Regions from separate parts of the Ruminococcus sp. Marseille-P328 genome, predicted to be linked through region 4. Evidence: riboswitches for the same ligand, from Rfam matches in the RefSeq annotation. Region 4 holds a riboswitch; each other region holds the start of a gene.
The links. A riboswitch is a leader RNA that binds a small molecule or an ion and turns the genes downstream of it on or off. The one in region 4 is predicted to bind cyclic di-GMP.
Positions count from the first base shown of each region.

Region 1: it holds a riboswitch for cyclic di-GMP, as region 4 does, so the genes downstream of both, ACESTK_RS16270 (hypothetical protein) here and ACESTK_RS17100 (leucine-rich repeat protein) in region 4, are expected to answer to the same signal.
Region 2: it holds a riboswitch for cyclic di-GMP, as region 4 does, so the genes downstream of both, ACESTK_RS05425 (substrate-binding periplasmic protein) here and ACESTK_RS17100 (leucine-rich repeat protein) in region 4, are expected to answer to the same signal.
Region 3: it holds a riboswitch for cyclic di-GMP, as region 4 does, so the genes downstream of both, ACESTK_RS01555 (response regulator) here and ACESTK_RS17100 (leucine-rich repeat protein) in region 4, are expected to answer to the same signal.

Region 1 covers NZ_CAXUBQ010000025.1:42,352-45,626, reverse strand. Annotated here, with positions in the region: gene ACESTK_RS16275 (LacI family DNA-binding transcriptional regulator) at 70-1,101, shown strand; cyclic di-GMP riboswitch class I at 1,290-1,373, shown strand; gene ACESTK_RS16270 (hypothetical protein) at 1,544-2,560, shown strand; gene rho (transcription termination factor Rho) at 2,994-3,275, shown strand, end outside.
Region 2 covers NZ_CAXUBQ010000005.1:111,772-115,046, forward strand. Annotated here, with positions in the region: gene ACESTK_RS05410 (alpha-L-fucosidase) at 1-390, shown strand, start outside; gene ACESTK_RS05415 (LysR family transcriptional regulator) at 667-1,560, shown strand; gene ACESTK_RS05420 (hypothetical protein) at 1,587-1,760, shown strand; cyclic di-GMP riboswitch class I at 1,935-2,010, shown strand; gene ACESTK_RS05425 (substrate-binding periplasmic protein) at 2,137-2,952, shown strand; gene ACESTK_RS05430 (ATP-binding protein) at 2,936-3,275, shown strand, end outside.
Region 3 covers NZ_CAXUBQ010000001.1:334,530-337,804, reverse strand. Annotated here, with positions in the region: gene ACESTK_RS01565 (alpha/beta hydrolase) at 1-445, shown strand, start outside; gene ACESTK_RS01560 (helix-turn-helix domain-containing protein) at 448-897, shown strand; cyclic di-GMP riboswitch class I at 1,031-1,106, shown strand; gene ACESTK_RS01555 (response regulator) at 1,270-3,275, shown strand, end outside.
Region 4 covers NZ_CAXUBQ010000028.1:19,137-22,411, forward strand. Annotated here, with positions in the region: gene ACESTK_RS17100 (leucine-rich repeat protein) at 1-1,164, opposite strand, end outside; cyclic di-GMP riboswitch class I at 1,235-1,310, opposite strand; gene ACESTK_RS17105 (hypothetical protein) at 1,495-2,193, shown strand; gene ACESTK_RS17110 (hypothetical protein) at 3,060-3,275, opposite strand, start outside.

The DNA of each region.
Region 1 (3,275 bases), on a different contig from region 4:
TTGAAAATCATTTGCCATGATATGCCAGTACATATATAATGAACACATTGTTGCATGAGGAGGGCAGTTATGGAGCAGATAACAATTAAAGAGGTTGCGAAACTGTGTGGCGTAGGAGTCAGCACGGTGTCCAGGGCTATTAACAATCACCCGGACATTAATCCTGAAACGAAACAGAAGATTCTGGATATTATCAAAGAGTATAATTATGTACCGAATAACAGTGCCAGAAACCTGAAACGAGCTGATTCAAATACGATCGCAGTTATGGTAAAAGAAATCAGCAACCCATTCTGGGGTGTTATGCTGCATGTGTTGGAGAAAAAGGTTCGTGAAAGAAAATACTGCCTGGTATTGCAGAATGTAGCAGATGATGAAGATGAAGTTGAGCTTGCGCTTCAACTGGAAAAAGAGAAAAAGGTCAAGGGAATCATATTTCTTGGTGGTATGTATGATTATGATGAGTCAAAGCTGAGAATGGTGAGGGTTCCGTATGTGATCGCCAGTTCCGGAAAAACAATTCCGGAGGATACTGGATCTTATACTCGAAGCGCTCTTGTAACAATTGATACAGAGATCGAGAGCCAGAATATGGTTGATTATCTGTGCAGCTGTGGACATAAAAGAGTTGCGTTCATTACTTCCGGAGATGAAGGTCTGGGAAGGTGCCATCTGAATGGCTATAAAAGGGCATTGGAGAAAAATGGACTGGAGTACGATGAGAAGCTTATAGTCCGTTTAAAGCCGGGGAATAGAATTTATACTATTGAGAATGGTTATAACAGTACCCGTGAGCTTTTGGAATCAGGAGTAGATTTTTCCTGTATTTATGCTATTTCAGATACTTTGGCTGTAGGAGCCTGCAAAGCAATTATTGACAGCGGTAAAAGAGTACCGGAGGATTATTGCGTGGCAGGGGCTGATGGACAGGATATTGCAGAATATTATCATCCATCTATTACTACTTTGGAATATCCCAGAGTGGAAACTGCACAGCAGAGTATTCGTACTTTGTTTGACATGATTGACCGGAAAAAGGTGGTTAAACGGCAAATGCTGGCCGGAAGACTCATAGAACGGGAATCTACACGTAAACTGTGAGGGGTGTATGTTACTACCCAGACAGCGAAAAGAAATCTGTGAAATTATTTGAGAATGATTATCAGTTGTTACGGTCAGCTCAGATAGTTTTACAGATTTTTTCATTTTTGTATTTTTTAGACGGATTTTTGTGAATTTTAACAAAGAAAATCCGTTGACAAAAGTGAGGACTTGCTCTATTATAAGAAATGAATAAAAGGCAAACCTGTTGAAAGACAGGGACGCAAAGCCAAGGGTCTAAGGTCTCAGGACTATGACAGCCGGTTGCCGCATTGATATTGATTAGGTAATGTAATATGACAGGAGACGTGGTTCTTCTATTTGTGGCGACCGTTTATTTAATCTGATAAACGGTTTTTTTATTTCCACAAACTGATGGGACTGATAGTTTCCGGATAGCGGCAAGTCAGTTACATTATGGTTCAAGAAAGGTGTGTTATTTATGAAAGGAAAGAAATTAGCAGAGTGGCTCGCAAATAAAAAAGTTGTTTCCAGTTGTGCTGCTATAGCATTGGCAGCAGTGATCGGCGGCGTTTCATTATTCTCAGGAGTAGGAGAAACACCTGAATTCCCCAGTTACACAGATCCGATCATGGAGACTTCCATCATAGAAGATGAAACTCCACTGGCTTCCCAGCCGAAGACTACTGTGAAGACTACCTCCAGTACCAAGACAACTAGGAAGACTGTTAAATTAAAAAAGGCTTCCAAGAAGAGCTATACCAAGAAACTGAAAACCAAAACAAAAGTAACCAATAAAACAAATAAATCCGGTAATACAACAGTAGATACCAAGACAACCGTTGTTACCAAAGCAACAGCGAAATACACCAAGAAATCCAAAAAGAAAGTTGTTACATCCAAGATCACAACAACTGTTCAGACAACAACTACACAGCAGGTATCAATTAACAATGAGACCGCTGTAAGCACTACTTCTTCTGGTACTTCTGCTGCCCAGGTAACTGCAGCAGCAAACTCTTCACAGAACCAGAGCAAACACGAGGAAAATGTAGCAAGTGTTGCAGGCAAGATGGACAATCGTGTAATTGCAGCATATCAGCAGCTGGGATTTAAGCTTGTTGTTGATCCATCCGTCAACTATTCAGGATATTTTGATGCAAGATCAAGATCTATTACAATGAAGCAGATTGATGATTCTGTTTATCATGAGCTGGGTCATTTCCTTGCATTTATCGCAGGAAATGCAGATAAGACAGCAAGCTTCCAGAGCATTTTTGCAGCTGAGAAGGCAAATGTTACAGCTTTTAATAAAGCCTATGTAACACAGAATGCTTCCGAATATTTTGCAGAATCTGTTAAGGATTACATCCTGAACAATGCTTCCCTGAAGAGTAGCAGACCACAGACTTATGCAGCTGTTCAGAATGCACTGAATCAGATTACAGACGCACAGGTCGCTAAGATCCAGAAGATTTACGGAGCGTTCTGGAATTAATAATTTTAAAGATGACCGGCACCCGGAGAAATATCTCCGGGTGTTTTATTGTGAATAGCACAGGCGTGGGAAACCGGTATTTTATAAAAAGGTAAGTGACAGCTGGTACTTATCTTTGGGTCACCGGGAGAACAGGACTCTTATATATGTCGAAGAGTCGGGATATGCGTCGACAGAAAATTCTTGCAATGAAAAACCTTAGGTGTGTATAATACAAAACAAAGGTTATCACTTTCTTGCAGGCAGGGATAGATATATTTGGAATGGATGTAGACACGGCGCCTGAAATGTGTTAAAATAAACTTTAATAAGTTTTTTGAAGGATGTTTTTATAATTCAGTATATAGCTTCTGTCTAATCAGACATTTGTATCCCGTTAAATCAAAATTGAAATGTGTTTTAGAATTGTATTAGTCGAAGAGGTAGATGATTGATGAAAGAAAAGTATGAATCATTATCCCTGGCTACGCTGAAAGACTTGGCAAAAGCCAGAGGACTGAAGGGCATTTCTACTATGAGAAAGCCTGAATTAATTGAACGTATGCTGGAAGAGGACAGGAAAGAACAGACTGCAGAAAATGAGCAGACTATTTCCGGAACAGCAGAAGAGAATACCATACCTGCAAGACCAGAGCCTGTGGCAGCAGAAAAAACAGAAAATACGGGAAGTGTTTCTTCACCGGAGAGAAGAGAAGCACCAACCAGATCCCGTACC
Region 2 (3,275 bases), on a different contig from region 4:
CATAATTTAATGAGTACAGCACATGTTTTTTCGGAAAATGAAGATCCGGCGCATCCGGCTTCCAATTTGACAAAGGATACTTTAGAAGCATGGTATCAGCCTGAAAGCAGTGAGCTGCCAGTAGAGATAACGATTTGCCTGGACGACTCATACAATTTGGGGTATCTGGTATTAAAAGAGGCTGTCTGCTATAGCCAGAGAGTAGAAAAATATGAGGTATTTGTTAAAGAAGGGGAAATATGGAACAGTATTTACACAGGAACGGTAATTGGCTATCAGAAGATCATTCCTGTTAAGGGGAAAAAAGCCAGGGAAATGAAAATTGTTTTACATGATTTCCGTGTACTTCCGCTTCTAACGTTTATTGGGATTTATCCGGAAAATACCTGAGCGGTTAAGTATTGTTTTATATTATTTCATAAATTAAATAAATAATTATTTATAAAAATACCCTTTAGGAGTAGAAATCATCCTAAAGGGTATTTTCCTCTTAAGCGATATACAGGGGAGGTGGTGGTAGTTTCTACCTTAAGAGGGAAGCATGTGGCAAGTACAACGCCATATGGTTTTCGAGTACATAATACGCTTGACGTAGAAATAAGTAAAAACTATAATTGATATAACTGAAATAAACATATGATATGCCAAAAGAAAAGGAAAAATATTATGGATGTTAACTTCGAGTATTATAAGATTTTTTATTATGTGGCAAAATACCACAATTTTACCAAGGCGGCTCAGGCGTTAAACAACAGCCAGCCTAATATTACCCGGGCCATGAATTGTCTGGAACAACAGCTGAATACCACTTTATTTATCCGTACCAACCGCGGCGTACAGCTCACTCCGGAAGGAGAACGGCTTTATAATCATGTGCTAAGTGCAATGGAGCAGTTTCAGGCAGCAGAAGAGGAGCTGGCAGACAGCTCCGGATTATCTCACGGAAGTGTAGCCATCGGTGCCAGTGAAACTGCCCTCAATATTTTCCTGCTGGATAAATTAAAAAGTTTTCACATGACTTATCCGGGAATCCGGCTGAAGCTTTACAACCATTCCACACCGGAAGCCATTGAAGCTGTTAAAAGCGGAAAGATTGATTTTGCAGTAGTTTCCACTCCGGCAGAGGTGGATTCCCCATTGAAACAGATCATGCTCATGCCGTTTCAGGAGATTCTGGTTGGAGGCACTACTTTTACTGCCCTTGGCAGCCAGGAACTTTCCCTTCGGGAGGTAAAGAACTATCCGATGATTTCTCTTGGGCGGGAAACTATGACCTATAAATTTTACAACAGCGTATTTTTGTCCCATGGCCTGGATCTTTCCCCGGATACGGAAGCTGCCACTGCGGATCAGATCCTGCCTCTGGTAAAATGCGAGCTCGGGCTTGCCTTTTTGCCCCAGCCAATGGCTGCACCTTCCCTTTTGAAAAAAGAGATCGTACAGATTCCATTAAAAGATGAAATTCCGGAACGCCAGATCTGCCTGGTGTATGACAGCCAGCATCCTATGGGAGCTGCGGCAAGGGAACTAAAAAATACAATTGTATCCGGGCGGGGTTAAACCAAGTGTATGGAAAAAATTTTAGAATGCATTTTAATAATGCAAAAGATCCGGAAGTTGGCCCTATTACAGGCTGGCCGCCTCACAAAAACGTAGAAGAAAGTAAAAACGTAATAACCTATGATATTAATTCGGAGAAGCTGACAGAAGAGCAAAAAGAAGTTCCAAGGATATGGAACGATCTGAGTACAAATGAGTAGGAAACAGTAATGTCAATGCTGCGTGGACTTCGGAAGAAGGAGAACAGTTCGAGTATATGTATCGGCTGTTCTTTTTTTAATTTTTAAGTGTTAAAGCGGTGAGGTTTTTCTTGTGTAAAGTGGAGCAATGGAGTATAATAAAATAGGTTTTTTGCAGAATTTTAAAAGCTATAATAAGAAAATCGGCAAAACAGACGAAAGTCTGTGACGCAAAGCTATAGGGCCTGTAAAATGGCAGCCAGTTGCATGAACTGAGGTGCACTGTCTGTGAGACAGTGTTTTTTTACGGTGTTATTTCATAGACGTAACAATAATAATTTTATGGCAGGGAATCAGATATGAAAAATACGAGAAGGATAGTTAGGATAGACAGAAAATGAAAGGAAAAAAAGTGATTGCAGGCATTCTGCTTGCGGGAATTTTAGCAGTCACCCTGGCAGGGTGTAAAAACAAAGATAACACGAAAGAAGAAACTGAAAAGCCTGTTATTACCCTCGGAAGCGATAACTATCCACCATACAATTATCTGAATGAGGATGGTGTACCGACGGGTATAGATGTAGAACTGGCTACAGAAGCTTTCAAAAGAATGGGATATCAGGTGGAGGTTGTCCAGATCAACTGGGAGAAGAAAAAAGAACTGGTAGAGAGCGGAGAGATTGACTGTATCATGGGCTGCTTTTCTATGGAAGGACGTCTTGACGATTACCGCTGGGCAGGACCGTACATAGCAAGCCGTCAGGTGGTCGCTGTAAATGAGAACAGCGATATCTACAGCCTGAATGACCTGGAGGGAAAGAACCTTGCTGTCCAGTCCACAACCAAACCGGAAGGCATCTTTCTGAACCGGACAGATGAAAGAATCCCAAAGCTGGGCAATCTGATCAGCCTAGGACACAGGGAACTGATCTATACATTTCTGGGAAAAGGCTATGTAGATGCAGTCGCCGCACATGAGGAATCGATTGTTCAGTATATGAAGGATTATGATGCAAGCTTCTGTATCCTGGAAGAACCTTTGATGATCACTGGAATAGGTGTCGCTTTTGCAAAAGATGATGACAGAGGAATCTGTGAGCAGATGAGCCAGACTCTGGAAGAAATGCGTCAGGATGGCACATCCCTGAAAATTATTGGAAAATATCTGGATGATCCCCAGAAATATCTGGAGGTGGATGATCTTGGATATTAAGAGAAAGAAAAAAGAAAAACGAATCCAGCTGCTCGGTGGTATGATTGGAATCTGTGTGGCAGTAGTCTCTCTGTTTTATTTCTTTCATGCGGAGAAAACGGAAGCAGAGAAAAGAATGGTAGAGATTGTAAATTATGTCAAAGTGCAGTGTTCCACCTACACCCATTATAATGAATCTTCGGAATCCAAAAGCCTCCTCCGTGCTATTGAAAGTGCCAGACAGATGAGTACAAATATTAAAACGGAAAAAGAAAACGGCGGTCATCTAAGCCGGGAGTTCCTGAAAGAAAACCTGCAGACTCTCTGGGTGGATGGTATCATTG
Region 3 (3,275 bases), on a different contig from region 4:
GTCACTGAATGCCCTCAGAACACAAGAATACCGTAAAGGCGAGTATTCCAGAAGCGGTGGTTGTGTTCCACTTCCGGTTCCGGAAGATGCCCCTCTCTTCGTAAAAGATTATAGTGAGTATTATAAAGGCAGATGTTATCATAAAAGGAGCCTGAATTCCAATGGGGGCTGGAACAGTATTGGATGTATGTCATTTATGAATCAGCCAATATTAAAGTATTGTAATGAAATCAGAAGTGCAGTCCTTATCGTTCATGGAGAAAAAGCGCACAGTTATTATTTTGGAAAAGATGCTTATGAAAATATGATCAAGGACAGCAAGTACACATCCAATAAAGAGTTGCTGACAATTCCAGGGGCTGTTCATACAGATCTTTATGATAATCTGGATGTAATCCCATTTGATAAAATCCAGAAATTTTTTAAAGAAAATGGGGTTGGTTAATCATGACATTTGAAGAATATTTGAGTAATATGAATCACGGATATACTGTAGACGGTGGAAGTGAAGACCATCTGATCATGCATGAGCTGTCTCAAAGGGCATTAAAAATAACGATGGAGTTGAATAACAAATATCATACAAAAGAAGAAATTGTACAGCTTGCTTTGCCATATGAGATCCTCCTTCAGCATGCCTCTATTGTATCATGCTTATGTGTATTTGGAATTTCCCAGTCATCACTGGGAAGAATCATGGCGCAGGAAAACCTGCCGTCGCTGATCACACTTGAAAAAATATGTACAGCTTTGGGCGTGACATTATCACAGTTTTTTCAGGAAGGTAATTCAGAGAATCTGACAGAAAAACAGAAAGAAGTTTTAAGGATATGGAATAATCTGAGTACAAATGAGCAGGAAACAGTGATGTCAATGCTGCGTGGTCTTCGGAAGTAGAAGAATAGTTCGAGTATATGTATCGGCTGTTCTTTTTTTATTTTTGTCGTTAAAACGGTAATGTTTTCTTGTGTATACTAGAGCATTAAAGTATAATGAAATCAGTTTTTTTGCATAAGTATTAAAGCTATAATAAGGAAATCGGCAAACCAGATGAAAGTCTGGGACGCAAAGCTATAGGGCCTGTAAAATGGCAGCCAGTTGCATGAAATGAGGTTGCACTGTCTGTTTGGCAGTGCTTTTTTATGGTAGAGCACTTGAATAAGTAATACAGAAGCTGTTTGGAAAAATAGCGGGGAGGTTATTGACAATTAATGAATGTAAAATTAAAATCTGGAAGCAAGCAACTGTAGCCTAGAGGAGGGGAGAAAGATGAAGAAGTGCAAATTAGTACAGAATATAATGAATTTCAAATTTTGTTACATTATATTTTGCACAATTATATGTTTTATTGTTTTATCCGTTCCTACATTTGCCAAAGAAAACTCTGACAATGTTATCCGGGTAGGATCTTTTGAAGAAACTTATAATACCGTCAATGAAAAGGGAGAAAGAAGCGGCTATGGTTATGAGTATCTTCAAGATATTGCAGGTTATGCAGGATGGACATATAAATACATAACAAGTGATTGGAAAAACTGCTTTACACAGTTGGAAAATGGAGAGATTGATATTCTTGGTGACATTTCCTATACAGACGAACGTGCTGAAAATATGCTTTTTTCCGATATGCCTATGGGGGAAGAGAAATATTACATCTATACGGATGCATCCAATATGGATCTTACAGCAGGAAATCTGGATTCTTTTGAGGGAAAAAATATTGGTGTGTTTAAAGATAATATAACGGAGGATGTGCTTAACGAATGGGAGTTAAAGTATGGTCTGCATATGCAGCATGTCAATGTTTCTAATACCGCAGAAGTTATGGACAAACTGTCGAAACATGAAATTGACTGCTTCGTTTCGGTAGAAGAATCCCGTTGGGAAGAATCGGATATTTCACCGCTTACAAGTATTGGAGAGACAGAAATCTATTTCGCTATAAATCCAGAACGTCCGGATATCAAAGAAGCACTGGATAGTGCTATGCGCAGAATCAAGGATGACAACCCATTTTACACAGATGATCTCTACAGGCGTTATCTTTCTGCACAGAGCAGCTCGTTTCTTTCAAAAGAAGAAAGTGAGTGGATCGGGCAGCATGGTGCAATCCGGATAGGGTATCTGAATCAGGATGGAGGTATCAGCAGTGTAGATCCATCAACAGGTAAACTGACAGGTGTTATTACAGATTATGTGGATCTTGCAGAAAATTGTCTGCAAGGTCAGACTCTGGAATTTGAATTAAATGGATATGAGACAAGAAGTGAACTGCTTCAGGCATTGCAGGATGGAAAAATAGACCTGATTTTTCATGCAAACCAGAATCCATACTTTGCAGAAACAAATGGATTTGCTTTGTCGGATACGCTGTTGACTCTCAATATGGCAGCAATTACGGCAAAGGATTCTTTTGATGAAAATAAAGAGAATATAGTTGCCGTTGAAAAAGATGATTTTGCATTGAAAGCATATCTTTCATACAATTATCCGCAATGGAAGGTTGTGGAATATGAAACATCAGATGCAGCAGTAAAAGCAATGCAGAAAGGGGAGACGGATTGTATTGTAAGCAATTCAGGTACTGTTTCAGACTATTTGAAAAATAATAAGCTTCATAGTGTTTTCCTGACAAAAGAAGCTGATGTTCCATTTGCTATTCTGCAGGGAGAACCGGTTCTTTTGTCCATTCTGAATAAAACACTGACATCTATGCCTACAACTCAATTTTCAGGTGCAGTAGTTTCGTATAATGCTTCCTTACGAAAAGTTACAGCGAAGGATTTTATTCAGGACAATTTACTGACAGTTTCACTTATCGCTGGAATTTCTTTTTTCGTTGTTCTGTGTATAATTCTTGATTCTTTGAAAAAATCAAAACGTGCGGAAGAAAAATCCAAGAAGTCTGCTGAGCAGGCATTGAAGCTGAATCAGGAGCTTGAAGAAAAACAGCAGGAATTACAAAATGCACTTGTAGAAGCACAGAGTGCCAATAAGGCTAAGACTTCCTTTTTAAATAACATGTCTCATGATATCAGAACACCGATCAATGGTATTATTGGTATGCTTACGATTCTTGAGAAAAGCGGAAATGATGCTGAGCGGGCAAAGGATTGCATGAATAAAATACATGAGTCATCGAAACTGCTACTATCATTGATAAATGATGTTTTAGATATGGCAAAGTTAGAATCAGATACAGTGGTTTTTGGTGATGAATCCATCAATCTGGATCAGGTATGTCAGGAAATCACGGAGTCACTATCTTTTCAGGC
Region 4 (3,275 bases):
GGTTATCGTTCCTTCATCCCACATATGACCTAATGCTGGAACACTTTTCTGCTCTAGTATCACTTCTCCACATATCGAGCAATGACTTCCTTCTGTTTTACCTGGCTGTACACATGTTGCTTCTACAGCTGGATTTATTGCAACTGTATGACCTGTTGCAGGTATCTCCTTGATTAAAGCATCTCCACAGAATTTACAAGTTTCAGTTTTTTCTCCTGCTTGAGTACATGTTGCAGCCTTAGTAATTTGTTCTTCATATACATGAGTATGATTTGGATCATAATTATAATATACTTTGGCTTTACATAATTCTGTTTCGATAACACCTATTGCATCCCACTCTTCACTTGTGCCAGTATATTTTACCACCTTTAATCCGCATCCAAGAAATGCAATATTACTAATATATTTAACGTTTTTAGGAATAGTAATATCATTCATATTTAAACAGCCACAAAATACACCATCTTCTATTCTAGTAACATTTTCTGGTACTATTATGTTGGTTAAATTTTTACAATCAATAAATGCATATGGTCCAATTTTAACAACACTTTCTGGTATTACAACATTTTCCAATTTATTACAAGTGTCAAACGCATTTCCACCAATACTTGTTATACCCTCTGGAATTACAATATTTGTCAAATTAGTGCACTTTTCAAATGCACACTCCCCAATTGTTGTTACTCCACTATTTATAATAATGTTAATTATATTTTTTGATTTCCATGGTGCATATTTATTTATATAATAATCATACATCTTACCAGTACCACTAATGGTCAATGTATATCCATTAGTCCCATCTCCGGTAATTGTATAAGTCAGATCATCTCCGCATTTTCCAGTCTCAACAACACCTTCGGCATCAGCAAATACCTGAGTTTCTGGATCAGTTTCATCTTCTAACTCTTCTTCGGCTACAAAATCTTCACTCTCACCATCTGAAAATCCAGTGAAATCCTCTGAGCCTTGATCTATTTCCGGTACAGATTCTCTCACATCTTCAACAGATTCTTCAGTTACATCTTCTGTAATCTCTTCACCATCAGAGAATCCATCTTCCAAGGCAACATCTTCTGCAGCGAACACATTACCAGGCATTCCCGAAAATGCTATTGCAGATGATAACAATACTGCTAAAATCCTTTTCTTCCTCATATCTCTTTTCCTCCTTAAAATAAAAGCACTACTTACCAGAATATATTTCAGACAAGCAATGCTCTTTTCACGTTGCAACTGGCTACCATTTTACAGGCCCTATAGCTTTGCGCCGTAGCCTTTCGACTACTTTGCCTGATATTCGGTTTTTGCTTGATTTATATAAGCAAAATTATACGCTTATGGTATGGGAAAGTCAACAAATACATGGTACAGTTTGGTCTTATATTGGATGTTTTTCATAAATTTTTATGGTATTTTAAGGATAGTGGTGCTATACTTGAGGAAAATAGATTGTGGTAACGTTATTAATGAAAAGGAGCATCTTATATGGGCGAAATAACAATCTCCAAAATATTTGAGCAAAATATAAATGGCGAAACCAAACGCTTTTTTCGAGAATATCGTATTACCTGCGAGCAGCTTACAGAAAGTACAAGATTTTGTCATAAATACAATCAAAATTGTTTTGTGTGTTCTTTAAAATTTGAACAGTTCCCAAAAAAGGGTGAAAATATTGCCTACTGCGAAGGCTCCAACACTACACTTGTATCTAAAGCAAAAGAAAATAAACCAATAACAATTATTAAGCGTAAAAAGAAATGTCCAAATGTCGAACACCTAAAAAAAATTGATCCAACGAAACCCATAGTACAACTTGAAACGGCCAAAAAGTTAGCTCGTATTAAGCCTTCAGCTATTACGCATAAAAGCTCTAATATTTTTGAACGTCACCCGAATGCTAAAATTGTGCCAAACGTTGCCCCTAAACCAAATTTGTCTCCAAGCAAAAAAAGGCACAAAAAGAAGAATAACAGCGTAAGCAACAATACATCTTCACCGGTTGGAAGAACATTAACAACTTCTCCTAAATATGCTTTTACCAAAATGAAAATCCATCGATCCAGAAAAAAAAATAGATATACTATATCTCCTCAAAAATATAGCACTTGCTGGAGATGCGGTGCCCCTTGTTATGGTGGAACACATTACTGTTTTGAACATCTGAAAGAAAACAACGAATATTAATACCTGTTATAAAAATACATAATGGAGGTTCCAACCGTGAAAAGCAATTCCGTTTACCAAAAGAAGAAGCCTCGCATGTATGATGGTAGGAAAAGTGTTTTGCATGTGCCTGATAGTGGATGCAACTTCTATAAAACACGAAAAACTGGAAGACTGGGATCAACTGTGAAAATTATATAGTAGATAAAAAATCTTGCAAACTTGACAGCAAAATATGTATAGATTCTTCTCGTTGTCCATTTTACAAAAGAAAGAAGCCAACAAAGAAATAATTACTGCAATTCCTAATGTTGATACTCTGCCTGGATCAAGCTTCCCAGGAATATTATATATCAGCCACACAGAGCCACGATAAATCAAAGGCGATACAGTATAAAAATCGCCCCTTTCAAATCCTTATATTTACTGGCTTCTCAGAGAGTCAAAATAAAGTCGAACCGTATCGAAAAAAGTCAATGTTTATAAGGGTTTACGGACTATGAGACATGAAATTTTGTGCAATTTTTGTTATTTATTTAACAATCTAATTTTGCACAAGCCCTTTAAAAATAAGGATTTATACGATACCATGGTCGATACCTTGAAACACTTGCAAGTACATGCAATCCCTTATAAATACTGCTATCGCAACGCTTCAAAATGTGATTATATTGTTATTTTTTTAACAATATATATTTAAAGGTGGAGGGGGTACTTTTTACTAGCCATAAAAACACTACCACTGCTCCCCCAGGGGGTACTTATAAACTCTGGAATTTTTACATGCCCCGGTCAAATACATGTCGGTATATACCGCAGAAATTATTTTCCAATCTGGCAGTAGGGCAAAAAAGAGAGACCATTTCTGATCCCTCTTCCACCAGCTCTTATGAATAAAATGTTAATGATACAACTTTTCCATTTGTTACTTTAAGAATCACCATAAGACCATTTAATTTCTTACAGCATTTCAAAGCTTCATATTTTTTTGCAGGTATTCTGCCGTATTCGTCCGTCCAATAATATTTTGTCTTAGATGTTAATTTAAAGGTCTTTTTTCCGTACTTCACAAAGTTTTTCTTATTAAATTCCAGAGATGCTTT